Regions from separate parts of the Fusibacter sp. JL298sf-3 genome, predicted to be linked through region 2. Evidence: riboswitches for the same ligand, from Rfam matches in the RefSeq annotation. Region 2 holds a riboswitch; each other region holds the start of a gene.
What was found. Region 2 has a riboswitch for glycine ahead of ACR6HW_RS00515 (GrdX family protein). Riboswitches for the same ligand answer to the same signal wherever they lie in the genome.

Region 1 (10,603 bases), 1.1 Mb from region 2:
CACCCGTAGTTCAAACAGGTGCCGCCGATTTTGTGCTTTTCAATTAAGGTGACTTCCGCGCCCAGCTGGGCCAAGCGAATGGCCGCTACATAGCCCCCTGGACCGCCACCGATGACGGCAACCTTTTTTTGCATAACGCCTCCTACTTAGTCTTCTCCCATTTAACCACCGGTTGACGTGCTGCAGCGACTTCGTCGACACGTCGGATAATCGTAGTCGTCGGGGCTTCTTTAAGCACTTCAGGTGTTTCTGCCGCCTCTTTGCTGATTTGAATCATGACATCGGCAAAGGCGTCTAGCGTTTCTTTCGTCTCCGTTTCCGTCGGCTCAATCATAATCGCGTTTGGAACAATCAGTGGGAAATAGATGGTCGGCGGGTGGAAACCGTGGTCGAGCAAGCGCTTGGCCACATCTAATGTGCTACAAGCAGAATACTCGTCCTTTAAACCGGCGAGAACAAACTCGTGTTTACAGATGGTGTCTACAGGCAGTGCGTAATGCTCTTTTAACTGAGCCTGTAGGTAGTTGGCGTTGAGAACCGCCATTTCTGAAGCGTGTTTCAACCCCTCTGCCCCCATCGTCAGAATATAGGTGTAGGCGCGAACCAATATGCCGAAGTTGCCGTTAAAGGCCTTCATGCGACCGATGCTGTCCGGCCGCGCTTCATCGAGGAAATATCGGTCGCCGTCTTTAGCAACCACCGGTTTCGGCAAAAACGGTTCGAGGTGCTTTTTAACCCCTACAGGGCCGGCTCCTGGGCCACCGCCGCCGTGTGGCGTAGTAAACGTCTTGTGCAAGTTGTAGTGAACGACATCAAATCCCATATCGCCGGGGCGGGTTTTGCCCATAATGGCGTTGAGGTTGGCGCCGTCGTAGTAAAGCAGACCGCCGGCTTCGTGTACCAGCTTTGAAATCTCGACGATGTTGCGTTCAAACAAACCGAGTGTGCTCGGGTTGGTCAACATCAGCCCTGCGATTTCGTCACTTAAAACACTCTTTAAGCTGTCGAGGTCGACAGAACCGTCCGGTGCCGATTTCACTTCCACCACATCGAAACCTGCGACGTGAGCACTGGAAGGGTTGGTACCGTGTGCCGAATCCGGCACGATTATCTTCGTCCGCTTGGTATCGCCATTTTTACGATGGTAGGCTTTGATAATCATCAAACCAGCCAACTCACCCTGAGCGCCTGCTGTAGTCTGTAGCGAAAACGCGTCCATACCGCCGATTTCACTTAGCTTACCCGCCAAATCGTACATGAGTTCCAAGGCCCCTTGTGCCAGCGGCCCTTCTGTATGCGGATGCAATGTGCTGAAGCCCGTCAGCGAAGACATATCTTCGTTGATTTTAGGGTTGTACTTCATGGTACACGAACCCAGTGGGTAGAAACCGGTGTCGACACCGAAATTCAAATTGCTCAATCGGGTGTAGTGTCTGACCAATTGCGGTTCGCTTACCGACGGTAGTTCAGGCGCTTCTTCTCTTAGCAAATCACTTGGCAACACAGCCGTTATGTCCATGTCGACCTCAGACGGCGGCAGTTTATAGCCGCGTCTGCCTGTTTCCGACAGTTCAAATATCAATTTATCGTAATTCTTCATAAGATGGCCTCCAATGCTTCGACAAACGCGTCCATCTCTTCTTTGGTACGCTTTTCAGTGACACAGAACAACACCCGCGGTTGATCGCTCTCGTAATCGCGGTTGAGGTTGTAGCCGCCCAAAAAGCCTTTGGCCGCGAGCTCTTCGTTGATGCGCTCTACCTCTTCAGTGGTCTCCATGACAAACTCCCTGAAAAACGGCGCATTGTATACCAGCTTAAACTTACCTGTCGCTTCGAGTTTTTCTTTGAGATAATACGCTTTTTTCGCCGACTGTTCTGCCACTTCTCTCAGGCCGTCAGCGCCGAGCAATCCCATGTAAACAGTTGCTGCAAGTGCATTAAGTGCCTGATTTGAGCAAATATTAGACGTCGCCTTTTCACGACGGATGTGTTGTTCTCTCGCCTGTAGCGTCAAAGTAAACGCGCGTTTGCCATCGACATCCACCGTTTGTCCCGCTATACGTCCCGGCAACTTGCGCATCAGTTTTTTCGTAGAGGCCATGAACCCGAGATAGGGCCCGCCATAGTTTAAAGCGTTGCCCAGGGGCTGCCCTTCTCCGACGGCGATGTCTACGCCATAAGCACCGGGCGTCTTTAACAGTCCCAGTGAGATCGGGTCGACATTCAGTACCATCAACGCCTTGTTGTCATGTGCTAGCGACACGGCGCTTTCGGGATTTTCAACGACGCCAAAGAAGTTTGGAGATTGCATAATCACCGCGACAGTACTGCTGTCAACGGCGCTTTCAAGTGCCGCAGCATCAGTTCTGCCATCGCTGTCCACAGGCACTTCTACCACCTTGATGTCTTTAAAGCGCATGTAAGTTTTTACCACTTCTCGCGTCTGGGGATTAACGGCTTCGGATACAACGACCGTATCGCCCTTTTGGCTGCCGGCAGCCAGCATTGCCGCCTCGGCAGTTGCAGTCGCCCCATCGTACATAGAGGCGTTGGATACTTCAAGCCCAGTCAAGTTCGCAATCATCGTTTGGAACTCAAAAATAGCTCTCAGCGTCCCTTGGCTGATTTCCGGCTGATAAGGGGTATAAGCGGTATAAAACTCAGACCTCGACGTGATGTGATGGACGACACTTGGGACGGCGTGATCGTAGGCGCCTGCCCCCCTGAAACAAACTAAGGCATCTGTTGCGCAGTTCTTCTGTGCCAACTTGCCGAGTTGCTTCTGTACTTCAACTTCCGAAAGCGGCGGGTTGATGTCCAGACGTCTGTCGAGGCGAATTGAAGCCGGTATATCACTGAACAATTGATCCACACTGTCGAGCCCCAGGCGATCGAGCATCGCCTTAATGTCTTGCTCAGTGTGAGAAATATATGGGAACATATTATGCCTCCTCTTCGCAGAACGCCTCATACGCTTTTGCGTCCATCAATGACGCCAAAGCCCCTTCATCTTCGATTTCAATTTCGACAATCCAATTTGCATAAGCGTCTTGGTTGAGAAGTGCCGGATCATCGTCGAGTGCTTCGTTGACAGCGACAACTTTACCGGTCACAGGCATCAACATATCCGATGCCGCCTTAACCGATTCAATCGTACCGAAGTTGTCCTCTGCATCATATGTTTCATCGATTTCAGGCATTTCGACATAGACGATGTCACCTAGCGCATCCTGTGCAAAATCCGTGATGCCAACCCAACCTTTTTTACCTTCAACTTTTACCCATTCGTGATCTTCCGTGTAATAAAGTCCATTTACGATTTTCATAATAGCCTCCTCGTTTTTGCAAAGTGTTTTGTATGAAAAGGGCGCTCTGTCGCCCTATACTAAAAAAGCTTACGCTTTTTTATACTATTTCTTGTAGTTTTTTTGATAAAAACGTTTGCTGACAATTGTCGCAGGCATAACTTTTTTTCGGACGCCGATTTCAATGGCGTCACCCATAACGGCATAAGTGGCATCGATGAGCGCCAATCCGATGTTCTTCTTAAGCGTCGGCGACAAGTAGCCCGTCGTCACGTGACCGATTGTCTCGCCGTCTTTAAGCACTGGATAACCGTGTCTCGGAATGCCTTTGGCCATCTCAAAACCGACAATTTTGCGCTTCAGACCGTCTTCTTTCTGCTTAATCAGCGCGTCTCTTCCGATAAATGCGTCTTTTGTCAACTTGACGCAGAAGCCAAATCCCGCCTCTAAAGGTGAAATGTCTTTGTCTATTTCGTTGCCGTACAGCGGCAATGTCGCTTCAAATCTCAGTGTGTCTCTTGCACCGAGTCCCGCCGGTTTTAGCCCCATCGGCGCGCCGACAGCCATAAGTTTTTCCCACACCGCCACGATGTTCTCATTGGCTGTGTATATTTCAAAACCGTCTTCACCTGTGTAGCCGGTTCTCGATACAATGCAGGAAATCCCATCTATTGAAACCGCTTCATCAAAGTAGAAAAAGCCAATGGTTTTCAAGTCTTTGTCGGTAAGTTTTTGAAGTATCTCTTGGGCGAGCGGTCCTTGAAGGGCTACTTCAGAATAGTCTTCCGACACATTTTTCAAATCGATCTCATAGCCTTTTGCCTGTTTCTGCATCCACTCGTAGTCCTTGGCCACATTGCTGGCGTTAATGACGAGGAAAAAATGTGTGCGGTCGTACTTGTAGACGAGCAAATCATCTACGACACCACCGTCTTCATAACACATCATGGCGTACTGAATCTGACGGTCTTCGAGGAGCGTAACATCGTTGGTAACGAGGTTCTGAACAAATGCTTCAGCCCCTTCACCCTTGACTTCGACTTCACCCATGTGAGATACGTCGAAGATGCCCGCTTTCGTTCGCACCGCTTCGTGCTCTTCCATAATGCCCTCGTACTGTACGGGCAACGCGTACCCAGCGAAGTCGATGACCTTGCCGCCGGCTTTGACATGAGCCTCATAAAGCGCTGTCTTCTTTACTGCTTCCATTTCAATGCCTCCTTTTTTATCACTAGGAGATTTATACCCCCAGCAACTGTTTTTATGCGATTTTTGCTATGATGATATAAAAAAAACGCACAAGAATAGCTATAAGCTGCCTTGCACGCCTCTGTTTCTTTACCTGAGCGTTTCGTCGCCTTCGGTGCTACATGAATTGTAGAGCTCTCCAGAGTTCCATCAGATAACGCTTATGGGGCCTGAGAGTTTCATCATATGCGGCAGACATACAACTTGCGCCTTCGGCTATTCTTGCAGAATATCTCACATCATCGTCAAATGGTAACGGTATATGTTTGTTCTACTGTCATTGTATGCCTTTGAAACAGTTTTTTCAATATCAATTTTGATTTTTTCTAATTTTCTTATAAATTTTGCGTATAGAACTTATAACCGTTCCGGCCGTTCCGCTTAACTTGGTACAAAGCCCGGTCCGCTTTGTCGATTAAAGCCTCTTCCGAAACGTCTTCTCCACAATAAAGCGCGATCCCGATGGAACACGTCAGATAAATCGTATGTCCCCCTGCATATATAGGGGCCCTGACCGATTCCAGAATACGACGCGCCACCATTTCGAGATGCGCTCGGCTGCTTTCATGCGTCATAATAATGGCGAACTCGTCGCCTGAGAGGCGCGCCACGAAATCCGAACTCCTAATACTCTCTTTAAGGCGTTCGGCAAACGTCTTAATCACATCGTCCCCCACTTGGTGTCCATAAGTGTCGTTAATGGGCTTTAAATGGTCCATATCGATAAAAAACAAACCAAAAGCCGACGCCTTTTCATCTGCTAATGCGACGGTTTCTTTTAGACGCTCTAAAAAGAAAGTCCGATTGGGGATTTGCGTCAGTGCATCGTGTAACGCCATTATGCGCGACTGCACCTCACTTTGCTTAATACTCGAATTCTCCACCTCGAGTTTTTTTATAAAATGCCGCATGTGTTTGACCTTATAGTTGTGTGCTGTCACATCGGTCACCTGTATCATAACGACGCGCTTCCCCTGATAATTCAGTCTCTCCAGTTGAAGATTCTGACGGATGCTGTCACCTGCCAAATCGTCAGCACCGACAAAAAACGACTGGTGTATGGCACCTGAAAGAAAGCGGCCGCGACCGGTTTCAAAGACCTGTTCAACCACTTTTCGGTAAGCCGGTAAGGCAAACTTATCGGACAGCGCCTCTAGGGAATGGCTGACAATCGAATCCGATAACACCGACATTTTTGAAGCAATCCACCGGTTGACATAAACCACTCTAAACGCGTCGTCAATAACGACGATGCCCATGTTGAGTTTGTCCAGAAGATCATAGATAAAAGTCTTCATCGCATGCTCCTATTACGGCGTCTAATCGATCGATGAGGCGTTTGAGGGAGTTGACTCCCAGCGCAATGATAATGACCCCGTCGATTGCCGTCTTCTCTAGGGTAAAACTCGTATGCATCAACAGCATATAGACGTTCTTCTTTAAAACCTCTACTTGTTCAGTTTCGCCGACAAAGACCAGTTCAATATCCGGAATGGTAAACTCGACGGTGGTTTCAACGAGATTGGAAAACTCGCCCACAACAGAATTAAGTATGACGTTGCTGATTTCTTTTAAGACGTCGAAGTCGGTATCCATCAACGCCATGTCTTGGTTTTGACCTGTACTGGGCTCGATGCCGAGGCAAGAATCCACCAAGAGCTTGGCCTTGTCTGCACTAAAAATCAAAAGGGCTTTTCCATTAAAATCATCCCCAAATTGCATGGAGGACGAAACAATATGGCCGTGTTTAAAAAGACCACTTTGACGGTCTATGTTGTAGGTCGTATTGATGACTTCCACTTCCGGAACGGTGAGCAGTACGCGCTGATTGGCCATCTCAGACAACATGCCCGCCGCTTTTCCGATAAAGACGTTGACATACTCTTTAAGCAGGTCTTTTTGCAATTCATTCAGCATGACCTTCTCCCTCAATTAAAGCCACTAGTGCTGCCGACTTTTCCGGATTGAGCGGCTTGTTAATGTAGTGTTCGACACCCAGCGCTTTGAGCTCATCTTTTGTCCCGCGCTGCACATCTGCCGAAATCACCACTGTATTCGGCAGATGTCCTTCTCCTCTAAGCTTTTTAATCAGCTCTTGTCCCGTCATAACCGGCATGAGCAAATCGGTAATCAACCAGTCGGTCTGAGCTGCTCGTATCGCTTCATAAGCAACTGCGCCGTTCTCACATGTGACAATCTCTGCCGCATCGAATTTCTGACGGACGACGCGCTGAATAATTTGTCTGATAAAAGAAGCATCATCTGCTATTACAATTCTCATTTTAAACTCCTTAGCACACAGGTACTTTTTTCGAAAACTTTCTCCTGTACATTTCTTGATCGGCTTTCATAATTAAGGTCTCAGCGTCTACTGTCTCGCGTCCTTTGTAAACTTGAACCCCATAGCTAAACGTCACTACAAACGGGTAGTCTTCTGAGGCACTCAGCGTTAAAAGCGCCTCTTCTATACGCGCGAAGAACTTGTCTGCTATCGCTTCGTCACTGTCGTAAAGGACGAGGACGAACTCGTCGCCACCATATCGAAACAAGGCATCTGTTTGACGAATATTGGCCAGCATCATCTCTGCGGCTTTAATTATGGCGATGTCCCCCATATCGTGTCCGTAAGCATCGTTGATTTTCTTTAATGCGTCTACATCTATAAACGCCACGGCCAAGGGCTTTTGATGGACTCTCGACTTTTGAAGCAAGAGATTCAATCGATTTAACCCTGCCGTCTTGTTGTAAATTTTCGTCATATCGTCGAACTCAGACTTATTTTTGTACTTCATATAGTAATAAAGCAACAAAAAAGACATCACAAAGTAAAACAAAACCATCGTTGAGAAAAAGATTTCTACAACCAACCCTATTTTATAAGCCCTCGGCACAAAATAAATCGCCGGATTGAGTGTACTTTTGATAAAGGCAAAAGTGCCATAAGCCAACATGGGGAAAAAACCGTTTAAAACAACTAAAAATGCCGCCAATCGACGCTTAATGTGTAATGTGTCGTGAATCAACGTCGCATAAGGGCTGAAAAACCACGCGCCGACAACAGTCGCCGCGTAGATGAGCACGGTAACCGTCCCGTCAAGCCATGCTGCGTTTTCACCTTTAAACAAAAAGTAAAACCCGCCCTGTAAAAGCATGCGCCCGTATACGACTGAAACGAAAAAAAGCGCCGTGATAAACAGGGAATACACCATATTGTTTTCGAAGACTGCGTAATCGATTAAAGCTTGAAAGACGATTAGCATAACGATGGCGAGCATATAAGGCAGTTCCAATACAAAGACGAAGAGTCCCAGATTGACGGCCTGCAAGCACAGCGCTTTTGCCATTTGTCTCAAGCCTATTGCGGCGTTGTTCCTATTGATGCAGTATTCAGTAATCAGCCAAGAGATACTGTGAATAAATCCTGTGAAGATGAGTGCGTCCATTGTTTTACCTCGTTGCTGTTAAGCTTAACCTACTTTTGTCCCATACTAGAGTATATCATTATCCCCAAAGTGCATCAACGACTAAATCAAAAGTACCAATACCCACTGTAGAACCCCGATAAAGAACCCGATGAGACCGCCGAGGTACTCGATGTGCTTAAGTTCTTTTTGTGCTATTCTAATAACGAGGGCTTCCAGCTCTTCCATTGGGAAGGCGTTGATTTTGTCTTCAATCATCTGCGCCATGTCGATTTTGTCAGTGGCGTGATGAATGACTTTTTCAGAAAGCTCATTGATTAAGCGCTCACCTTCTGAGGCAATGATGTCATGCACATAATTCAAAATCATCCCTCTAAACATGCTCGGCACCATTGCCGGCATTTTTTCTTTAACGATTTCGACAATGTACACCTGCATCTGCTCAATAACCTGTGTCTTGTCGACGCTCTCTATCAGTTCATCCATAATCTCCTCTACGGAGATAAGTTCCTTCTCAACAGTTTCCCCGATACTCTTGGCAATTTCCGCTTTGCGCTTCGGCATCAACCCCTGTATATAAAACGGCAACAGCGGTACCTTGACCGGGTGAATTGGCCTAAACAACAATTTGATGGCGATGACGTTGGTGGTCCACCCTATAAAAGCGCCAATTGTCGCCATAAGCACTAACTTTATCAACATATACATCCTCCAAAAAAACTTCAAAAACCAGCCCGACTACAGCTGGTTTACTGAATATTAAGTCCTATGCTATTTTAGCACTTTTAAAGTTATCTGGCTATAAAAAGTTATCGACCTCTCGACTGTCGTCTTTAACAAAGGTGCCGATATAGTCGATGACAGCCACCATGAGTAAAATGACGAGGATACATGTCAACGCCACCTTGTAGTTGAGTAGCCGCATGTTTGTCAGTAGGAAGAAACCGATACCGCCGGCACCTACAAATCCCAAAACCGTTGCAGAACGTACGTTGACTTCAAAGCGATAAAACGTCATGGCCACAATTTGCGGCATAATGCTCGGCAAGATGCCCCAGACAATGACTTGAAGCTTGTTGGCACCTGTGGATAACATCGCTTCTCTGAGTCCTTTATCCGACGATTCGATGTATTCTGCAAACATTTTCCCCAAAACCCCCGTCGTATGGGCAGTGAGCGCTAAAATTCCCGCGAAAGGTCCCAACCCAACAGCGGTTACAAAGAGCAGTGCAAAAATAAGCTCGGGTATGCCCCTTAAAAAATTTAATACGTTGCGCATTAAATGGTAGATGCCTCGACTCGGTGTGATGTTTTTAGCCGCTAAAAAACTCAAAGGGATTGCGAGTAACACTGAAAAAGAAGTCGCTACAAAGGCAATTTGAATGGTCTCCACGGCGAGCCATCCCACTTTGGGCAAAACCTGCCAATCCGGTGGGAGCATTCTGGAAATCAGGTGCCCCATGTTGCCTAGGCCCTTATAGAGTTTCACTGCTGAAACATCGGTGGCAACCATGCTGATGCCGAGGAAAATGACCCATAAGAGCAAATTGCGCACCTTGTGGTCCCCTTCTGCCGAGTGGCTACGCGTAAATATTTTTGAGAACGGATGCGTCGACGTCTTCCGCTTTGCCATCGTATACGACCTCCCCTCTGTTAAGTCCAATAATGCGCGTTGCATACTTGAGCGCCTGTTCCACGTTGTGCATGTTCATGACAACCGTTATGGCTTCTCGTCTGTGAATATCTTTAAAGAGATCGAGCACTTCTTCTGAACTCTTAGGATCTAAACTCGCCACCGGTTCGTCTGCTAAAATCAACTTAGGCTGCTGAACCAGTGCTCTGGCTATAGCGACACGCTGCATCTGTCCCCCACTTAAATGCTCTGCTTTTGCAGAGAGCTTGTCCATTAAGCCCACACGGGTGAGTGCCTGATGTGCCAAGTCGACCTCTGCGTCATCAAAACGGCCGAATAGACCGGACAGCCCACCATGATAGGCGAGCCGACCGGCCAATACATTTTTAACCACACTTTTTTGAGGCATGAGGTGAAATCTCTGAAACACCATGCCGATGTCTTTGCGAATAGTTCTCAAGGTCTTCTCATCTGCTGTGGTCACCGACCGGTTGTCGAAGGTGATATCGCCATTTGAGGGGCGTACAAGCCCGTTAATACAGCGTATTAACGTGGATTTTCCTGAACCGCTCTTCCCCAATATGGCCACCATTTCGCCTTTTCCGATGGTCAATGTGACGTTTTTAAGGGCTTCGACCTCTTTGCTGTAGCGTTTGCTCACGCCTCTAAAGGTAATCATATCGACCTCAATCTATTTTACTTGTTCTTCTAAATCCAGTTCCAAAATGTCGACGAGGTTTCGAATGACATCGTAGTCTTCGTCTTGAGCCGGAACAAATCCAGTTGCCAACTGCGGTTTTAATATGGCTTCGTCGTCAATGGCGACAAACGCTTCAATCAGCTTGTCTACCAGTTCTTGATCGAGATCTTTACGCGCCGCCCAAGGGTATTCCGGAATGGCGTCTGACTTGTGCAGTACAGTTACGACGTCTTCGTCAATAACGCCTTCTTCTACAAGGTGTTTGTAGTTGTTTTCGTTCATACCGCCTGCCA
Region 2 (10,603 bases):
GGGGTTTGTAGTGGCTTTTGTCGTAATGACAATACTCGGTTTATTCGGTCATGGCGGTGTCACATTAATTGGGTTGAACACGCTGATTATGGGGCTCGAAATGACATTGGGATGGTTTGTATTCTATCGCTTGAAAACTCAAAAGCGTTTTGTTAAGGCTTTTGTGGCCACTGTGGTGGCGTTAACTTTCTCGATGTCTGCAATGATTACTGTCGTTGGAAGCGCTGTTGGCTTTTCTTATGTAATGCCGCACGATCACGCCCATGAGGAGGAAGTCGACCACGACCACGCCCATGAGGAGGAAGTCGACCACGACCACGCCCATGAGGACGAAGTCGACCACGATCACGCCCATGAGGACGAAGCCGACCACGACCACGCGCACGAAGATGAAGCCGACCACGACCACGCGCACGAAGATGAAGCCGACCACGATCACGCACACGAAGATGAAGCTGATCACGACCATGCACATGAAGGCGACTTCGAAAACGCTGTAGAAAATGTAACGTACTTATCGTTTTCAGGCCTTGCGGCTCTACTGGTTATTTTAGGCATCGGTTTGATTCTCGAAGCTACTGCAACAGGGTTACTCATTAATTATTTCGGGAAAATACGACCGGAGTTACTTGAAAAGGAGTAGGACATCATGCACATTGCTGAAATCGATCGTCTTTCGGTATCGACAAAAAGCAAATTTCATACATTGAGCGCGTCGTCTAAAGGCATCTTTGCATTGACGGCGCTCTCAAGCATCATCATCGCAAACACTTTTTGGGTGGTCTTAGCGATTATAGGTATTTTAATGGCGCTTATCGCGTCGAGTCGCGTGCCACTAGGGCGTGTGCTACATCTCGCCATGTACCCGGCGTTTTTCAGCCTTTTATTTGCCGTGATGTCTCTTGGAAATGGCCTTGCCGCTGCTGTGACAATCGTTGTAAAAGCTGTCGGTGCAGCACTTGCCATGCTCTTTCTCATTACGACGACACCGTATGTAGATTTGTTTGCGCTTTTTTCAAAATTTATGCCGGCTCTTTTAGTAGATGTTTTTTTTATGACCTACCGTTCTTTTTTCATCCTGCTCGAAAAGATTGAGCACCTTTTGGTCAGTGTCAAACTGCGGGGCGGCTACAAGCCGTGGCATTTGTTTTTAAATTTGAAAACCGTCGCATCATTAATGGGGACATTGATTATCCAGTCCATTGAAATGAGCGAACGCATGTATAAAATCTATGGATTACGGGGATACAACGGCAAAATGCCTACCGTATCCACTAAAAAGTTCAATCTTAAACGCGACGGCGCGCTTATCGTCTTCGGCATCATTATTTTATTAGGAGTTATATTATGGCAGAACAGCCCCTTATTAAAGTCAATTGCTTAAAACACATCTATCCGGACAAAACGGAAGTCAGTCTCTGTGGGCTGGAGTTTCTCGTGAACAAGGGCGAACGCATAACGTTGCTCGGCCCAAACGGCTCTGGCAAAACAACACTTTTGTCACACATCCTTGGGCTGTTAGAGCCTGTAGACGGTACTGTGGAAGTGATGGGTGTAGAGCCGTATAAGCACTTTAACAAGATTAGGAAACACATTGGCGTGGTTTTTCAAAATGTCGACGAACAGATTATTGGACCGCGCGTATACGACGATATCGCCTTTACACTTAGGAGCGACGGGCATCCGCAAGCGGAAATTGACCACAAGGTGATGACTGCGGCGCAGACGCTGAGGATTGAACCGCTTCTTGAGAAGATTCCCCATTATTTAAGCGGCGGCCAAAAGAAAAAAGTTGCCCTTGCTGGCGCATTGGCGGTTATGCCTGAGATCATCATCTTAGACGAACCCTTTGATGCGCTGGATCCAAAATCTAAAAAAGAGATGATTGATATCATTAATCATCTCAATCGAACACATGGTGTCACCATTATCACCACCACACACGACATCGATATCGTGCCTCAAATTGCAGATACCATCTACGTTTTAAGCGAGGGAATGATTGCCGCAAAAGGGACGCCGAAAAAGGTTTTTTCTGATTTAGAACTGCTTGAAAAAGCGCATCTCGAGCCGCCGACACTTACGCGGTTGTTTACCAATCTCAATAAAAAAGGCCTCTCACTTCAAATACCGACGACGGTAGAAGAAGCGGAGGCGCTTTTGCTAAATTTAATAGAAGAGAAGTGATGATGCAAACTCGGGGTCACATGTGATTTCGATACCGAGGTTGCGGTAAGTTTGCTCATTGGCTGCGGCGACTATCGTAGTCGAGTGCGCTTGGCAGCTTTGCAGTCTAAACAAGTTGTCCATAGCCACTTGAACAATAGGGTTGAACGCTGCGCTAATGCTCAGTGCAATAAGAACTTCTTCGCAATTTAAAGCGACATTTTGACAATTGAAATGTTGCTTTTTTAATAGAATAATTGGATCTAAAATTGCCGGAGAGAGCAGGTGGATGTTTTCGTCGATGTTGGCGTGGTGTTTTAAGGCGTTGATAAGCGCGGCTGCTGTGGCATCCATAATGGCACTGGTCTTTCCGGTGATAATGGCGCCGTCATCTAGTTCCAACGCCACGACCGGCGTCCCTTTTACTTCTGAAGCCGTCCGAGCAGGGGCGACAACTTTGCGATCCGTCGGCTTTAAATAGAGTTCTTCCATAATGAGTTTGCTGCGGTTGTAGGTGTCGAGGTCGACATACCCTTTTTTGTATTCGCAACCCGTTTTAAAATAGCGTCTTATAATTTCTTGTTTAGACGCTTCTTGTACGACGTCATCGTCGATGATGCCGAAGGCGATGCGGTTGACCCCCATGTCTGTAGGAGACTGGTACACACTGGCCTCTTTTGTTATTTTCTCTATGATGCGCTTCAGCACTGGAAATGTTTCAATGTCTCGGTTGTAGTTAACCGCAACTTCATTGTAAGTTTCCAGATGAAACGAATCGAGCATGTTCACATCTTTTAAGTCCACAGTTGCCGCTTCATAAGCGATGTTCAGTGGGTGCTTAAGCGGCATGTTCCAGACGGGGAAGGTCTCAAACTTGGAGTAGCCGATGTTGTTGCCCTTCTTGTGCTCGTGGTAGAGCTGATTCAGGCAGGTGGCGAGCTTACCGCTTCCAGGGCCGGGTGCCGTAACCACGACGATAGGTTTGGTGGTTTCGATATACGGATTTTGACCGTAGCCTTCGTCGCTGACAATCGTATCGACATCATTTGGGTAGCCCTTTGTAGAGCGGTGTGTGTAGACCTTTATCCCCTTGTGCGTCAACTTGTTGATAAAAGTCTTTGAAGACGGCTGGTCGTCAAATCGCGTGATGACGACGCTGTTTACAGATAAATCATAAGCTCTTAAGTCGTCTATCAGCTTAAAGACGTCCACGTCGTAAGAAATGCCGAAGTCACCTCTTATCTTATTGCGCTCAATATCGCCGGCGTAGACACAGATGACCACTTCGGCTTTATCTTTCAACTTGTGAAGCAATTTGATTTTAGCATTTTCATCGAAACCGGGGAGAACGCGTTTGGCGTGCATGTCAAAAAGCAATTTTCCTCCGAATTCCAAATAGAGTTTGTCATAGTGATTTACGCGTTCTAAAATGTATTTTGACTGTTCTTCCAAATACTTCTCTGCATCAAAACCCTTTTTCATATTTCCTCCAGTTCGTACTATACCTCGTAACAACAAAGCCTATTGTATCATGTTTTTGAGTGTAGAAACACTCTTGACACGATAAAAAGTTTTGCTTATGCTGAGAGTGAACCCCTTAAAATTCAAAGGTGGGCGGGGTGAAAATCAAACCGCTACAGCGGGTGATAAAAAAAGGTGAGAAAGTGCTTTTGATGGCTTTATAATGTAAGAAAAAAGCAACGATATAATTTATTATTTTATAAATGATATGACTTTAGAACGCTCCGGTTATTTTTTTAACAAAAACGCAAAAAACGCAAGATTTCTATTGCATTCTGTCGGTTTATTATGTAGAATAAGACCTGTAAGATAAATCGATGTAATACTCTTATTATTTTGATTAAAAAATTATATAAAAGCTGTATGATGAGTAAAAGAGAGCGCATTATAATGCCGCCGAAGGGACAAGTTGAAGTTTGCCAAAATTTTAATGAAATTCTCAGGCTAAAGGATTTTATTTCGGACAGAACTCTGGAGACAACAGGGAAAACGGGGGCGCGTTTTTCCTGTTTTTTTTAGCGGAGTTAGAGTGAAAGAAGAAATAAGTAGGCTGATTCAATGCCGGCTGTTGCTGGAATTGTTATTGAATAATAGGCGTTCTTTCAGACGGTTCAAATCACAAATTTGAGCGCTTCGGTCATAGGGCAAACGACGAGGCACACGCTACTGAAACGCCTGTGTTATTTCGAGAGGTTATATGTTTATAGTCACTAACAATCCAAAGGTAAAAGATTACTACGAAGCGGAAAATATCCAATTTGTAGAAGGGAGTTATTACGACGTGCTCGTGGCCATTCGCGACCTAATTCACGTCAATCACAAGCTCCTGACGCATCCGCTTTCAGGCAGCATTAAGCCGAATGAAACCCCGTATAAATCCGTTGCGGTCGAGCCGTCGAATGTATTTGATATGGAAGGGCTTCATCTTATAGAGAAGGCAATAGAAACGTACCGCAAATTACAAAAGGACAGTGCGACGCCAAACTGGACGCCGCGCATTAAAGAGGATTTCATGGTGATTGATTACGACTTAATCAAAAATGCCATTAGAAAATAACGATATAAAGGAGAGTTACCATGTCAAAAGTATACGATTTAGTCATCATCGGTGCAGGCCCTGCCGGATTATCTGCAGGTCTCTATGGTGCTAGAGCTATGATGAGCACATTGATTATCGAGAAAGACAAAACAGGCGGCCAAATAGTAACAACTGATGAAGTTGCCAATTACCCGGGTTCTATTCACGAAGCAACCGGCCCAAGTCTAGTTGCGCGCATGGCCGAACAGGTAGATGAGTTTAAGGCTGAAAGAGTTAAAGATTCAATTGTAGACTTTGATTTTACAGGTAAAATTAAAACCCTCGTCGGCGAAAAGGAAACGTACAAAGCGAAGTCGGTTATCATAGCAACCGGTGCTGTTCCTAGAAAGCTCGGCGTACCGGGAGAAAAAGAATTAACAGGTAAAGGCGTTTCTTACTGTGCAACATGCGACGGCGCATTCTTTACTGAAATGGAAGTCTTCGTCGTAGGTGGCGGCGACTCAGCAGTAGAAGAAGCTATTTTCTTAACTAAGTTTGCAGACAAAGTCACAATCGTTCATAGAAGAGACGAACTCAGAGCGGCAAAATCTATTCAAGAAAAAGCATTTGCCAACCCTAAGATCGACTTTATGTGGGACACAAAAGTCGCTGAGCTCAAAGGCGACGGCATCTTAGAATCAGCGGTATTTGAAAACGCAAAGACGGGCGAAAAAACAGAGTACTTTGCAGATGAAGACTTCGGCACTTTCGGCATGTTCGTCTTCACTGGCTACTTGCCGTCAACGACGCTTTTCAATGGTAAAATCGATATGAACGAGCAGGGGTACATCGTTACAGACGATCAGATGCGCACCAACATCGAAGGCGTATTTGCTGCAGGCGACTGTAGAGAAAAAGTATTGAGACAAGTGATTACAGCAACGGCTGACGGCGCTATTGCAGCTGTTGTCGCTGAAAAATATATTGAAGACACAGATTTTGAATAAGTTTGTCATCCGGCGTACAATGATGCGCCGGCATCACATATAATCTTAAGGAGGCACATTATGTTAGCGGTAGATAAGTCTAATTTTGAAGAAGTGGTATTAAAAAGCGAAGGCGTTGTTTTGGTAGATTTCTGGAGCGAAGGTTGTGAGCCGTGTAAAGCGCTTATGCCGGATATCGAAGCTTTAGAAGCAGCTTACGGCGATGTGACGTTCACAAAGTTGGATACTGCTAAGAACAGAAGATTAGCGATTAAAGAACGCGTTTTAGGTCTTCCTACCATAGCAGTCTACAAAGGCGGTCAAAAAGTTGACGAAGTAACAAAGGAAGATGCTACAAAAGCCAATGTAGAAGCTATGATTAAAAAATATATCTAGTAGTTAAATCTATGAGAGGAGGTGACTCTATGCGTCTTGAGATTGGAAATATCTTTATTAAGGACATCCAGTTTGGTGAGGTGACATCTGTTAAGGATGGTACATTGTTCATCAACAAAGAGGAGATGATCAAAGAAATTTCTAACGATGACCATATTAAGTCAATTGATATCGAGCTGGTGAGACCTGGCGAGAGCGTAAGAATCACACCGGTGAAAGATGTCATTGAGCCTAGAGTTAAAGTTGAAGGAAACGGGGGCTTGTTCCCGGGCTTCTTAAGTAAGGTGGATATGGTAGGCGAGGGTCGTACGCACGTATTAAAAGGTGCTGCAGTCGTCACTACTGGTAAAATTGTTGGTTTCCAAGAGGGGATTGTCGATATGACTGGCCCTGGTGCTGACTACACGCCGTTTTCAAAAACATGCAACGTCGTTGTGATTGCTGAGCCGGTAGACGGTTTAAACCAGTATGAGCACGAAGAAGCTGTCAGAATGGTGGGCTTTAAATCTGCCAAGTATTTAGGTGAAGCGGGTAAAACAGTAGAACCGGATGAAGTGAAAACTTATGAAACAAAGCCGATTCTGGAGCAAGCGAACCAATACCCTGAACTGCCTAAAGTTGCCTATGTGTACATGCTTCAAACACAAGGCCTTCTTCACGACACGTATGTTTACGGCGTCGATGCGAAGAAGATTATCCCAACTTTGATTTACCCGACAGAAGTTATGGACGGTGCTATTGTTTCAGGTAACTGTGTTTCAGCCTGTGACAAGAACCCGACTTACGTGCATCTCAACAACCCTGTAATTCACGATTTGTACGAAGCACATGGTAAAGAGATCAACTTCCTCGGTGTCATCATCACAAATGAAAACGTCTACCTGGCAGACAAAGAGCGTCATTCTAATATGACGGCGAAATTGGCTGAGTACTTGGGTGTCGACGGCGTTATCATTTCTGAAGAAGGCTTCGGAAACCCAGATACAGACCTGATCATGAACTGTAAAAAAATCTCTGCTAAAGGGATTAAAACAGTTATTTTGACAGACGAGTACGCAGGTAGAGACGGTGCTTCTCAATCGCTTGCCGATTCAGATCCGTCAGGAGATGCTTGTGTAACCGGTGGTAATGCAAACATGACAATTGTATTACCAAAACTCGACCGCATCATCGGTCACATTGATGTTGTAGACGTTATCGCAGGTGGTTTCGACGGTTCGTTAAGAGCAGACGGAAGCATTGAAGTTGAAATTCAAGCCATCACAGGTGCAACCAGTGAAGTTGGATTTAACAAAATGACTGCGAGAACTTACTAATTACAATTAAAAAACTAAAATAATAATAGGAGGCAATACGATGAGCCGTTACTCAGGAAAAAAAGTAATCATCATCGGTGACAGAGACGGTATTCCGGGTCCAGCGATCCAAGAATGTCTCGAATCGCTTGATTGCGAAGTCATCTTTTCATCAACAGAATGTTTTGTCTGAACCGCCGCAGGCGCGATGGACCTTGAAAACCAAAAGCGCGTTAAAGACGCCGTAGATAAATACGGTGCTGAAAACGTCGTGGTAATCATAGGTGCAGCGGAAGCCGAAGCTGCTGGTCTAGCAGCTGAAACAGTAACAGCAGGCGACCCTACTTTTGCAGGCCCTCTTGCTGGTGTAGCTTTAGGATTAAGCGTTTACCACTCTTGTGAACCAGAATTCAAAGACGAGGTAGATGCAACTGTATATGATGATCAAATAGGCATGATGGAAATGGTTTTAAATGTTGATGAGATTATCGAAGAAATGCAAAGCATTAGAAATGAATTTTGTAAGTTTAACGATTAATTAATTAAGGAGGGATGCACCGATGGGTAAAACTAAGGTTGTCCACTATATCAACCAGTTCTTCGCAGGCCTCGGCGGTGAAGAAAAAGCGGATATCGAGCCACATGTGCTTAATGAACTTCCTCCAATATCAGCTCAGCTGAATACAAAGTTGGGCGATGATATTGAAATCGTAGCTACAGTCGTTTGCGGGGATTCCTACTTCAACGAAAACTTGGAGAAAGCTCAAGCTGAAGTGCTGGAGTTAATCAAGGCTAATAATCCGGACTTAGTCATCGCTGGTCCTGCATTCAATGCCGGTCGTTACGGTATGGCATGCGGTAATGTAGTGAAGATGGTTCAAGAAGAGCTCGGCGTTAAGGCGTTCACTGCGATGTACGAAGAAAACCCAGGTGTAGACGTGTTTAAAAAGGACATCTACATTATCAGTACAGCGAATTCAGCTGCCGGTATGAGAAAAGCTATTCCTGCAATTTCTAAGTTTGCAGTTAAGTTCATTAACAATGAAACACTTGGTACACCTGCCGAAGAAGGCTATATAACACGCGGTGTACGCGTGAACCAATTTACTGAAGACAGAGGTTCTACGAGAGCGGTTAAGATGTTGGTTAAGAAGTTGAAAGGCGAGAGCTTTGAGACTGAGTACCCAATGGCTGTATTCGACAGAGTAGATCCAAGTCCTGCGGTAAAAGACATTACAAAAGCGAAAATCGCCATTGTAACGTCAGGCGGTATTGTACCAAAGCACAACCCAGAGCGTATAGAGTCTTCATCTGCGTCTAAATACGGGAAATACGATATTTCTAAATTAGACACAATAACTGAAGCAGATCATGAAACAGCACACGGTGGTTACGACCCTGTTTATGCAAATCAAGATCCTAATAGAGTAATTCCTGTTGACGTTCTCCGCGATATGGAGAAGGAAGGCAAAATCGGTGAATTATTCGGTTACTTCTACACAACTGTCGGTAATGGTACGTCTGTTGCAAACTCTAAGAGCTTTGCAGCTGAAATTGCTAAGGATTTGAAAGCCAACAATGTTGATGCTGTCATCCTTACCTCAACCTGAGGCACCTGTACGCGTTGCGGTGCAACGATGGTTAAAGAAATAGAAAGAGCCGGATTCCCAGTTGTACACATGTGTACAGTTGTACCGATCTCTTTAACAGTTGGCGCGAACAGAATCGTTCCGACAATTGCAATCCCATACCCACTTGGGGACCCATCTTTAGAGGCGAAAGAAGAGAAGTCAATTCGTAGAAAAATGGTTGAGAAGGCACTCGTTGCTTTCGAAACTGAAGTTGACGGACAAACAGTCTTTGAAGACTAATGACGTCGTGACCTCTTTAGAGCTTTAAAGAGGGGGAGAAAACTTCGCCGTCCGGTGAAGTCTTCGAGCAGCACGCGTTGTGTTCATAGAGTCCCGGCTGGACAGTGTGTTCAGCTGGGACCTTTATAAGATTGAAAGAAACCTTTCATAGGATGACTTTATAGAAAATAATTGCGTTCAAAACGCTCTTAGGCATGAACCCTAAGAGTTGTGGACAAATTCTTTTGGAGGTGCTTTATGACTAAGCCAGTTTTGAAAAATGCAAGTTATATTCTCGTGCACACGCCGGATATGATTGCACATAACGGAACAACAGCAGTTGTTGAAAAACAAACCAATCCACATTCAGAATACCTAGGAAAAATTAACGACGCGATTCGCCCTTATGAAGAAGTGATCACTTATGCACCGAATCAAGTCTATATCGGCAATCGTCAACCAGAGTCGTTAAATGCAATTGAAATGCCTTGGTGTGCACATCCTGTAGAAGGTGGCCGCTATGGTAAGTTCGGTGAGATTATGCCTCAAGAAGAATTTATCGGCATGTTAAAAATTGCGGATTCTTTCGACCTCGTTATGTTGACAGAAAGCTTTACCGCATCTGTTGTCGAAAAGCTTACCGCCAATGAAATGTTCTCTGAAAAAGAACTTGCAGTTTTTAAAACAGGCGAATCAAAAGAAGCGGTTATCGCGCAAATCAGCGACCACCACGCTGAGGCGCTTTACCATGCTGGTGAGCTCGTCGGTTGCGTTAAGAAGGCGCATGACGTCGACACCAACTTGACCGCACACATCATGTTTGAAAACCTCGTTGTTAAAGCTTCAGGTGTATTAGCGGTTAAGCACCTTATGAAACAAACAGAAGTCAATCCAGATGAAATCGAATACGTTATCGAGTGTTCTGAAGAAGCTTGTGGCGATATGAACCAAAGAGGTGGCGGCAACTTCGCTAAGTCGATTGCTGAAGGCTGTGGCCTCGTCAATGCAACGGGTTCCGATACAAGAGGTTTCTGTGCAGCACCGACACATGCTTTAATTAACGCCAGTGCACTTGTTAAGTCCGGCGTATTCAAGCACGTTGTCGTTGTCGGCGGCGGTGCAACAGCGAAACTCGGTATGAACGGTAAAGACCATGTGAAAAAAGGCCTTCCGATTTTAGAAGACACAGTGGGCGGTTTTGCCGTTCTCGTATCTGAAGACGATGGTGTATCGCCATACGTGAACACAGATCTCATCGGTAGACATACTGTGGGCACAGGTTCTTCACCTCAAGCGGTTATCACCTCTTTGATTACACAGCCACTGGATAAGGGCGGTCTCAAAATCACAGATGTCGACAAGTATTCTGTG
Region 3 (10,603 bases), 1.9 Mb from region 2:
AAACGCGTTGAGGGCAGAAACTTCTCCATTCGTAAACACGTGTTGCAGTACGACGATGTTATGAACAAGCAACGTGAAATCATCTACTCTCAGCGCAACAAGGTGTTGCACGGCGAAGATATCAAGTCTTTTGTACAGGGCATGATGGAAAAAGTCGTTGACAACAGCATACCGATGTTTACAGAGGGCTACAAGTACCCTGAAGAGTGGAACCTCGAAGGGCTCTGGGCGCATCTTCACGAAATATTCTTGCCGCATGGGTCGATTCACATCGACGACGTGACGACTTTAACAGAAGCGTCGCTAAAGGAAAGGATTCTCGAAACGGGCAAGGCACTCTACGAGCAAAAAGAAGCGGAAATCGGTTCAGACAGAATGCGCGAACTGGAGCGGGCAATTCTCCTCAGAGTCGTCGATTCCCACTGGATTGATCACATTGATGCAATGGACGACTTGAAGCAGGGGATCGGCCTGCGCGCCGTCGGGCAGCAAGACCCAGTGGCGGCTTACAAGTTTGAAGGCTTTGACATGTTTGAAGAGATGATTGCCAACATTCAAACGGAGACGGTAAAAGCGCTCTTCCACGTTACGGTTCAAACGGAAGCGGAACGCAAGAGCGTGGCCGTGGTGACGGGGACGTCAGGCGGCGGTGAAAAACCGGCTGTCAAGACGTTTAAATCCGATAAAAAAGTCGGCAGAAACGACCCTTGTCCATGTGGCAGCGGTAAAAAGTATAAAAAGTGCCACGGTAGAGACGTAGGAACAGAGCAATAAAGGCGTTAAAACATCGACCTCACGGCAACCCGTGAGGTCGTTTTGTGAACGCTACGAGGTCACAAAACATACGGGGCTTTGCGCCGAAAGGCTTTTCGCATGCAAGAAATGTTTAACAAGTATCAGAGCAGAAGGCTCTGTTCTTCATTAGATAAAACCAAAAAGAAAGGGTGATGCACATGTTGCTTCTTGAGAAGCACCAAAGAGAAATCAAAAAACTAAAGGCGGACATCGCTGAGCTCGAGGTGTCACTTTGACTTAGCTCGCGTCAAGCAGCTTTTAGAAGAACTCGAAATGAAAATGACGGCACCGGATTTCTGGGACGACAACGACAAGGCCCAGGGCATGCTGAAAAAACAGAAAGAACTCACTGTTAAACTCGAACGCTACGCAGCGCTCTACAACCAAGCGGAAGATCTCGAAGGCCTCTGTGAAATGGCACTTGAAGAAGGCGATGCCTCACTTGAAAAAGACGTGGAAGAGAGTTACGAGATGTTGCTGGCCAGCTACGAAAAAATGCGTTTAGAAACGCTTCTAACAGGCGAGTTCGATGCCAACAACGCCATTTTGTCTATTCACGCGGGATCCGGCGGTACCGATGCGCAGGATTGGGCGGAGATGCTCATGCGCATGTACAGGCGCTGGTGCGACGACAAAGCGTATGGCGTTAAAGTACTCGATTTTCAAAACGATACAGAGGGCGGCATAAAGAGTGTTTCGCTTTTAGTGGAAGGTCTCAATGCCTACGGGTTCCTAAAATCCGAAAAAGGCGTCCACCGAATCGTTCGAATATCGCCTTTCGATTCGTCGGGCAAACGGCACACGTCCTTTGCGTCGGTGGATGTCATGCCAGAACTGGACGACGATTACGAAATCGACATCAACCCCTCAGACCTTAAAATTGACACGTTCAGGGCCTCAGGTGCAGGTGGTCAGCACGTCAATACCACCGATTCCGCTGTGCGGATTACCCATGTGCCCACAGGCATCGTCGTGGCTTGTCAAAACGAGCGCTCGCAGATTGCCAACCGCACCACGGCGATGAAAATGCTCACGGCAAAGCTCGTCGAACTCAAAGAACGTGAGAAAAAAGAAAAAATCGAAGACCTCGCCGGCGACTATTCACAAATTTCGTGGGGGTCTCAAATCCGATCGTATGTGTTTCACCCGTACAACATGGTTAAAGACCATCGAACAGAAGCGGAAACGGGCAATGTTCAATCGGTTATGGATGGGGACATCGATTTGTTCATCGACAGTTATTTAAAGGATATGAGATAAGGAGACGTGCATGGAAACACAAAACGCATTGTTAATCGACCAGCTCTCTAAAGAGCTTCAACTGACGAAGAAACAAGTCGAGGCCACTCTCGGTCTCATCGACGAAGGCAACACCATTCCGTTTATTGCCCGGTATAGAAAAGAAGCTACAGGTGGCATCAGCGATGACGTCCTAAGACAATTTGACGACCGACTAAAGTACCTGCGACAACTCGAAGTGCGAAAAGAAGAAGTTCTCCGAATCATCGAAGAACAGGGGAAACTTACAGAACCGCTTAAACAGGACATCGTGAGTGCCACTGTTCTTCAAAAAGTCGAAGACCTCTACAGACCGTTTAAACAGAAAAAGAGCACCCGTGCTTCTAAAGCTGTGGCAAGAGGTCTCGAGCCCCTTGCCGACGCCATGATGCTTCAAGTGCTGGACAAAGCGGCACTTCTCAAAAAAGCGAGCACCTTTGTGGACCCGTCAAAAGAGGTGGACACTGTGGAAGACGCGCTTCAAGGGGCGAAGGATATCATCGCCGAGCGCCTGTCGGACACGCCGGCATACAGAGCCCATATGCGCAGCCAAACGTTTAAAGCGGGCAAGTTGACTTCTAAAGCCACAGATGAAAGTGCAGAAACCAATTACGAAATGTACTACGATTTTGAAGAGTCGCTGTCTAAAGTGGCCAATCATAGAATCTTAGCGCTAAATCGTGGCGAGAAGGAAAAACATCTGAAAGTCAAAGTGGTGGCACCTGATGATAACAACGTTCAGTGGCTCATGCGCAAAACGGTGCGCAACACCTCTGACGAAGCGTCTGTTTATCTCATCGAAGCCGTTGAGGACAGCTATAAGCGCCTCATCTCTCCGTCTATTGAGCGCGAAGTGCGCAGCACCCTCACAGAGCGGGCAGAAGAAGAGGCCATCAAAGTCTTCGGGAAAAATACGAAAGCGCTGTTGCTCGTCCCACCTGTAAAAGGGATGCGCGTTCTCGCCATCGACCCGAGCTACCGCACCGGCTGTAAGTTGGCGGTACTCGACGAAACTGGCAAACTGCTCGACTACAAGACCATTTACCCCAATGCACCGCAGCATCAAGTGGCGGCGTCAAAAGAGGTGTTAAAAGGGCTTATAGAAAAATACGATATCGACGTCGTTCCAATTGGCAACGGCACCGCTTCAAGGGAAACCGAGGCGCTTGTGGCAGAACTGCTCGCCACATTGGACCGAGAAGTGTACTACACCATCGTCAGCGAAGCGGGCGCCTCAGTGTACTCTGCTTCCAAACTGGCCACAGAAGAGTACCCGGACATCGACGTCTCCATAAGAGGGGCGATTTCAATTGGGCGCCGTTTACAGGACCCACTGGCTGAGCTCGTTAAAATCGATCCGAAGAGCATCGGCGTCGGTCAGTACCAACACGACGTCAATCAAAAACGCCTCACAGAACAACTGGGCAACGTCGTCGAAGACTGTGTTAACAACGTCGGTGTCGACTTGAACACGGCGACGCCGTCGCTGCTCAATTACGTCGCAGGTCTTTCGGCCACCGTATCAAAAAATATCGTGGCGTACCGCGATGAAAAAGGCAAATTCAAGACGCGAAAAGAGCTGTTGAAAGTCAAGCGCCTCGGCGACAAAGTCTTTGAACAATGTGCCGGCTTCCTCAGGATTGCAGACGGTGCGCATCCTCTGGACAACACTGCCGTTCACCCCGAATCCTATGGGGTAACAGAAGCGTTGTTGGCGGCCTTGGACTACGCCATTGACGCCATGGGGCAAAGTGGTTTTTCAGACATCGATGAGCGCGTGCGCGCCTTTGGCGGCATCGGCAAGTTGGCCGACGCAATGGACATCGGCAAATTGACGTTACAAGACATCGTTGAAGAACTGAAAAAGCCCGGCCGAGACCCACGTGAAGAAATGCCGAAACCGATTTTTAGAAGCGATATCTTAAAGATGGAAGACCTCGAAGAAGGCATGATTTTACCGGGGACCGTGCGAAATGTCGTCGACTTCGGCGCCTTTGTGGACATCGGCGTCAAACAAGACGGCCTCGTCCATATATCGGAGCTCTCCAACAGATTTGTCAAAAATCCGATGGAAGTGGTTTCTGTGGGCGATCCCGTTACAGTACGCATTTTAAACGTCGATTACAAACGCGGAAAAATTGCACTTTCTATGAAAAATATCGAAAAATAAACGCGGTCTTATCCTAAATATGCTATAATTTCTTTAGAGTATCGAAATAATAGCTAGGAGGGGTATTATGTTACTGATTCAAAATGCAACGCTTTATACCATCACACAGGGGATTGTGCCAGGTGGTAGCGTGCTCATTGACGGCAAGACCATTCAAGCAATCGGCACGGATTTAACAGCGCCTGAAGGGGCTCAGGTTATCGACGCCGACGGCAAGTTTGTCTTCCCGGGATTTATCGACGCACATTGCCACGTCGGCCTCTTTGAAGAGGGCATAGGCTTCGAAGGCGATGACGGCAATGAGATGACCGACCCTGTAACACCGCATTTAAGAGCAATCGACGCCATCAACCCAATGGACGAAGCGTTTGCTTTAGCGCTGACAGGTGGGGTGACAACTGCTGCCGCAGGGCCGGGGAGCGCCAATGTCATCGGCGGCACATTTACCGTATTAAAACTCAAAGGCAACCGCGTCGACGATATGGTCGTCACCAAAGAACTGGCGATGAAATGTGCTTTTGGAGAAAATCCCAAACGCGTTTACAACGCTAAAAAATCGATGCCGTCGACGCGTCTCGGTACGGCGGCTTGCCTGAGAGAGATGCTGTTTAAGGCGTTTGAGTACAATAAAAAGATTAAAGCGGCGGCGGGAGACGTCTCCAAGATGCCTGCTTTTGATATGAAACTTGAGGCGCTGTTGCCTGTTGTACACGGTGAAATGCCGCTTAAAGCGCATGCACACCGTGCAGATGACATCTTTACAGCCATTCGAATTGCAAAAGAGTTCGGCGTAAAATTGACCCTTGAACACTGTACAGAAGGGCATCTTATCGCCGAGCACTTGGCAAAGGAAGGCTACCCTGCGGTGGTGGGACCGACGTTTGGAAACAAGAGCAAGTTCGAGCTGACCAATAAATCGTTCGACACGCCGAGAGTTCTCCACGAAGCAGGTGTGAAGTTTGCCATCATGACAGACAGCCCGGTTATTCCGCTTCAGTCCCTTCCGATGTGTGCGGCACTGGCGCACAAAGCAGGGCTCGATGAGGAAACGGCACTAAAGGCCATTACCATCACCGCGGCGGAAATCCTAGGACTGGATGAGCGCATCGGCAGCCTCGAGGCCGGAAAAGATGCAGACCTCGTCATCTGGGACAGACACCCGTTTGACCTGCAAGCCCATGCGCTGTACACCCTCATAGACGGTGAAATCGTCCATAGGGACGCTTCAGTTGCTGAATAAATCACACAAAAAACAGCCCGACATTTTAAAGATGTCAGGCTGTTTTTTTTGCGCCCCCGGGGGACGCTATTGTTAAGCAGTTAAAGGTTGCGTTTTTTTGCGTGTTTTAAAGAAAGCGGAGCCGACGAGTCCGGCTAAAGTGCCACCTGCTATGGCAAATCCAACAGCCAACATCACCTGTAGCGGCGGGTTAAAAGCGAAAGGTGCCAGTAGACCCGGAATCGGTGACGCCGTACCAGGGGCGTTGTTGACAATGCCGAAGAATGCCGCAGAAAGGCCGGCAAGGGCACCGCCCATAAAGTTCGACGTGTAGATGGGGATGGCGTTCTGCGTAACGATATCCGCTTGTGTCAGCGGTTCCAACATGACGGCAACCACTTTGCCGCCGGTGCCGAACTTCAATCGGTGGAACAAGATGCCGTTGGTAAAAGAGCCGCCGACAGTGGCGATCGCCGCAATGCCCATAGGCAGTCCTGTGAGACCGAGCATCGCCGTCAACGCCATGGAACTCAACGGCGATGTGCACATAACTTTCATAATGCCCCCGAGAAGAAGCCCCATCAGATAAGGCGACTGACTGGCTGCAATGGTAATGGTGCCGCCGATATTGGCCAGTGTTGAATCGACTATTGGCGTGGTGGCAAAGGCGATGCCCCGTGCCATAGGTGCGATTAACAGGGCGCTGAGTATGATGTCGAGGCCTTCCGGCAAGTATTTTTCAAGCTTCGGCGCCAAGAGTCCTAGGCTATACCCTGCGATAAACCCCGGCAAAATACCGTATCCCCCGACGGCGACGCCTGCCGTTACGGCGAGAACAGGGGAAACGCCCATTTGAAGCATGGTCAGTGCAGCCGCCGCTACACCGCCCATATTGCCGGCCACAGTGCCCACTTCGCCCAAGAAGGCACTGCTTAAAAAGTCGCCGCTGATGTATTTGTGAATCGCCTCCACAAGAAAAGTGGCAATTGCCGCATTGGCAAGACCCGACATGGCTTTCTGCCCCTTGGGTGCCTTGAGGCTAAACAGGGAGAATATCCCCAATGTCAAAAACAAAAGTCCCATTCCTTTTACAATCTCCATAAATCCCCCTCCATAAATCATGACACTAAAAAAAGGACATAGGTATAATGGGCAACACAAAGAATGCCGATTATACTCTGTCCTTTTATCTGAAAGATTCACTGCCTGCGCAGCTTGCTTCTTCGATGGTCAACTGAATGACGCTCTCCAGAGCTGTGTCCGATTGTTGTAAATAACCTGAAAGCTTCAAAAAGCGCTCTTGGGCCTGTCGCTTTTCTTTCTCCTACGGTGCATGGGCATTTGCCCACTTTTCTCCAATCAATCATCATCCACTATTTAATTCTCGTCTAGTTTACAACAAGAAGTTGTCACGTGTCAATACATACCGCCATTAAATTATTTTATACTTTTGGCCACTTCAAAAAAAGATTTGACGACAGGGGAATGCATCTGTGTCTTGTTGGCGACAATGTGGATGTTTCGGTAAACAGGGGGATCGAGCGAAATCAAGTCCACGTTGTAATTGGTTTTGAGCAGCGTCGAATCCGGCACAATGGTAATGCCGAGACCGGCCTCCACCATGGCGAAAACAGTGCTCATCAGCTGAAACTTGTACTTTATTCTAGGCAGGACGTGATTTTCTGCCAAAAGCTGCTTTAAATACACATCCTGATTGTTGTCCGGCATAATAAACGGATACTTTTCAACATCTTTGAGAGCAATGTCGTCGATTTGGCTGAGATCCATGTCGTAAGGAACGACGACGACCATTTCGTCTTTAAAGCACGGCAATGAGTGGTGCTCTTTTTTGATGTAATCTTCTATGAGAAAACCGACGTCGATGCGACCCTGATGAAGCTTTTCCATAATGCGGTCGTAATCTGCATCGAAAATTTCAACTTGGACGTCGGGGTATCTGGCGTCGTAGGCCTTTAAAATCTTGGGGAGAAAACGTGACGACACACTGGTAAAACTGCCGACGCGCAGCGTGCCCATCTCCAGTCGGTTCATGGCGTGAATTTGGTTGTAAAGACGGTCTTCGGCAGCGACGAGAGTTTCGACGTGATGCCACAACTGTTTGCCGTCTTCTGTGAGGCGAATACCCTGCTTAGTTCTCACAAAGAGTGTAAAGCCGATTTCCCTCTCTAAAGCACTGACGGCGTGGCTCACCGCAGACTGTGTCATATTCAGTGCTTCAGCGGCTTTCGTGAAGTTGCCGCTGGTCATAATTTGCTTGAAAATTCGGTATTTCATATGTACCTCGAATGGATGAAATTTTTTCATGATGGCCATTAAAAACATTCATTTTACTTATGGCTTCAATGTCATTATAATCGAATTGACTTAGCAATACAAGAAAGGTTCAGTGTGAAGAAAAATGAAAAAAACACTTACGAGTAGAAGGACTTACTTCTTATTGAGCAAACTTATTTTTGGCCTTTTTTTAGCGGCACTGGGCACTGTGATTATGATTCACGCCAACATCGGTTTGTTCCCTTGGGGCACACTAAATGCCGGACTGACAAATGCGACGGGCATCTCATTTGGCGTTTGGAGTCAGCTGATTGGCATCGTCATTATCATCGGGATGTTCTTTATGAAATCTTACCCAGGTCTCGGCACAATTTGTGACATTTTATTCGTTGGATTTTTTATAGATTTATTGGAGGCGACACAGTTGGTACCGACGCCACACGGCCTGCTTTCACAAATACTCTTCAGTATCGTCGGTCTGTTCGTTTTATCGTACGGCATGGCTGTTTATATGAGCTGTGGTCTCGGCGCAGGTCCGAGAGACGGTCTGATGCTACTGATTATGAAAATAACGGGCAAGCCGGTTGTCGTGGTAAAAGTGGCCATTGAAATCACCGTTACAGCACTTGGCCTCTTGCTCGGCGGCCCCTTTGGCGTCGGCACAGTTGTACTGGCACTTCTAGGTGGAAAAGTACTCGATTTGATGTTTAAATGGACGGGATTTGACGCCTCGAGAGTGCGACAACGCACATTGGGCGAGCTCCTTAGAAAACCGGAAAAAGCAACACAAATGCGATAGCCCCTCTTTAAAGGGACGGTTCTTTTGTGTCGAAATATCCTAAAATATGGAAATGAAATGCAACCAAAAGCAGGTGTGAAGGCCTCTAAACACGCCGTTTTAGAGAACCGACTCTGCCGCAAGTACAGACGTCACGCCCCACATCGCAGGCCTTTGGTGCATACACCGGGCAAACGCGGCGAGGGAAACTTCGGCGCAATGAGAAAAGCAGGTGAACCGCTGTCGACAAAAGGCCTTTGCGATGCGGGACACCTGCTTTATTGGGTTCAAAAATGGTAAATTATAGTGTTTTCCGGTACAAAAGAACCGTCCCCTTTTTTGCACCCACAGTCGGTCCGAGAGACGAGTGGGTCGTCGCACATGCATGTCCAAGGGCGAGGAAAACCGTTCCTGCGAAAATACACAGCACCACAGAAGGTTTCAGCGGTAGCTGTAAGAAGCGTCTGGCTCTGAAGGCCACCATTAAAATCAGCGGGTGAACCAAGTAGATGCCAAACGCGTAAGTGCCGATGACGCTGAGACCGTTTGAAAGTGGCTTCAAATTTTGATGTATTTTTTCAGACAGTGCGATGATGCAGAGCGAAGCGGTTGTCACAAATACATACCAAACCATCAGCTGATAAAAAGTGTTCATTTCTCCCGTATAGGTAAATCGGAACAGCAGGGCTAGGTTCAGTGCACCGCTGGTGACGGCCAACGAGATAATGCCCCGTTTGTAGTCGTGCCAGCGCACCTTGAGGGCCTCGTAGTGATGGCCGATGTAAGCGCCAATTAAACTGATAAACAAATACCAGATGTACAGGCTGGCGGGGTATTTAAAATGCTCGTAAATTACCAACCGGTTGAGCCAGTAGATGCCGATTTGAAGCAAAGCTGCGACAGCTGTCCACTGTAACGGTGTGAGGCGCGTTCTGCGCACCCACATGAGAATTAAGGGAAAGCAGATGAAAAACTGCATGAGAACCGACAGGTAGTAAAGGTGCGGGTGGGCTTTACCCATTAAAAAGATAAAAGCCAAATCGCCGACGTTTGTGAGTTTTTCTATATAATTTGGACGCGTCAACAGGTTTTTGACGATGTAAATCAGCGACCACACGAGGTAGGGCACTGCAATTCGCAACCACTTTTTATTGTAAAAAGTGGGCCAATGAATGTCCTCCGCGGCGTAGGTGGCCACAATGGCGCTGATCATAATGAACAACGGCACAGCGAACTGAAGCAGTCGATTGAGGGTGTAGATGGCGTTAAAAGAAGCTGTACCCGGTGCGTGTAGGGCAACAGACGGCGCTGTCGTATGTATTAGGACAACGGCTAAAATGGCAATGCCTCGAGTGACATCCAAGGCCTCAAGGCGTTTGCGATTAGATGATGACATGAAGATCCTCCCAAAGATAAGTCCCCCGCGCTGTTGGTCGTCAGCGGCGGTGTGTAACATTTCCGCCATAGTGCCTTTTGCTTAAAACAGAGGCTATTTTTAGACGGTACAGTTCACTAGTATAACCTAAACGCACCAAAAAAGAGATGACAAATTGTTCATATGCATCATCTCTTTTTTTAATATAACAGCTATTTTGTAATGTAATTGTAAAAAGTGCCAAACGATTTCCTTGAAAACGCAACGGCGATTAAAACCGCAGTGGCTGCGCCCATGACTAACTTGGGCTCAAAATGGCCTTTGGACATACTGAAAAGGTAGAGATCGCCGAGGTATTTTGCCCCTGCACCGAAATTGAGCAAGTAGTACCCTGTGGCCACCATAAAAGCCGTGGGGAGTTGACGCGTAAACTGGAGTGTCGTCATGGCGATGGCCCCTAAGAAAGTCGCTGTGGTAAATGCCCCTGTAAAAATCAGCGCGAAGTCAAAGTGGTTCCCTTTGTAGCGGAGATAGAGCAAAAACAAGGCGAGTACAACGGCCATTGCTACAGCGCTCTGAAGGAGCCGAATGCCGTAGACGGTGTACCGAGCGGTTCGTTTCGTCGATACCACCTCGTCGATAGCGCTATCGAGTTCAGGGGTGTATACAGAAACCATAATAAGGGGTCCCACC

Region 1: another riboswitch for glycine. It lies ahead of gcvT (glycine cleavage system aminomethyltransferase GcvT); the one in region 2 lies ahead of ACR6HW_RS00515 (GrdX family protein).
Region 3: another riboswitch for glycine. It lies ahead of ACR6HW_RS09595 (PTS sugar transporter subunit IIC); the one in region 2 lies ahead of ACR6HW_RS00515 (GrdX family protein).

The regions. Positions count from the first base shown of each region.
Region 1 is NZ_CM132608.1:1,226,425-1,237,027, forward strand. Features, by position in the region: gene lpdA (dihydrolipoyl dehydrogenase) at 1-134, opposite strand, end outside; gene gcvPB (aminomethyl-transferring glycine dehydrogenase subunit GcvPB) at 143-1,600, opposite strand; gene gcvPA (aminomethyl-transferring glycine dehydrogenase subunit GcvPA) at 1,597-2,943, opposite strand; gene gcvH (glycine cleavage system protein GcvH) at 2,945-3,328, opposite strand; gene gcvT (glycine cleavage system aminomethyltransferase GcvT) at 3,413-4,516, opposite strand; glycine riboswitch at 4,628-4,708, opposite strand; gene ACR6HW_RS06095 (diguanylate cyclase domain-containing protein) at 4,891-5,853, opposite strand; gene ACR6HW_RS06100 (chemotaxis protein CheC) at 5,834-6,472, opposite strand; gene ACR6HW_RS06105 (response regulator transcription factor) at 6,462-6,836, opposite strand; gene ACR6HW_RS06110 (GGDEF domain-containing protein) at 6,847-7,998, opposite strand; gene ACR6HW_RS06115 (DUF445 domain-containing protein) at 8,080-8,679, opposite strand; gene phnE (phosphonate ABC transporter, permease protein PhnE) at 8,777-9,610, opposite strand; gene phnC (phosphonate ABC transporter ATP-binding protein) at 9,558-10,289, opposite strand; gene phnD (phosphate/phosphite/phosphonate ABC transporter substrate-binding protein) at 10,302-10,603, opposite strand, start outside.
Region 2 is NZ_CM132608.1:104,717-115,319, forward strand. Features, by position in the region: gene ACR6HW_RS00495 (energy-coupling factor ABC transporter permease) at 1-643, shown strand, start outside; gene ACR6HW_RS00500 (energy-coupling factor transporter transmembrane component T family protein) at 650-1,384, shown strand; gene ACR6HW_RS00505 (energy-coupling factor ABC transporter ATP-binding protein) at 1,348-2,187, shown strand; gene ACR6HW_RS00510 (DUF1846 domain-containing protein) at 2,170-3,648, opposite strand; glycine riboswitch at 4,051-4,152, shown strand; gene ACR6HW_RS00515 (GrdX family protein) at 4,385-4,744, shown strand; gene trxB (thioredoxin-disulfide reductase) at 4,765-5,712, shown strand; gene trxA (thioredoxin TrxA) at 5,773-6,087, shown strand; gene ACR6HW_RS00530 (glycine/sarcosine/betaine reductase component B subunit) at 6,117-7,403, shown strand; gene grdA (glycine/sarcosine/betaine reductase complex selenoprotein A) at 7,444-7,920, shown strand; gene grdB (glycine reductase complex selenoprotein B) at 7,943-9,253, shown strand; gene grdC (glycine/sarcosine/betaine reductase complex component C subunit beta) at 9,491-10,603, shown strand, end outside.
Region 3 is NZ_CM132608.1:2,003,476-2,014,078, reverse strand. Features, by position in the region: gene secA (preprotein translocase subunit SecA) at 1-774, shown strand, start outside; one part of gene prfB (peptide chain release factor 2) at 954-1,028, shown strand; one part of gene prfB (peptide chain release factor 2) at 1,030-2,055, shown strand; gene ACR6HW_RS09605 (Tex family protein) at 2,066-4,243, shown strand; gene ACR6HW_RS09600 (amidohydrolase) at 4,311-5,483, shown strand; gene ACR6HW_RS09595 (PTS sugar transporter subunit IIC) at 5,556-6,563, opposite strand; glycine riboswitch at 6,631-6,724, opposite strand; gene ACR6HW_RS09590 (LysR family transcriptional regulator) at 6,900-7,757, opposite strand; gene ACR6HW_RS09585 (YczE/YyaS/YitT family protein) at 7,882-8,556, shown strand; gene ACR6HW_RS09580 (hypothetical protein) at 8,614-8,835, shown strand; gene ACR6HW_RS09575 (acyltransferase) at 8,837-9,931, opposite strand; gene ACR6HW_RS09570 (hypothetical protein) at 10,123-10,603, opposite strand, start outside.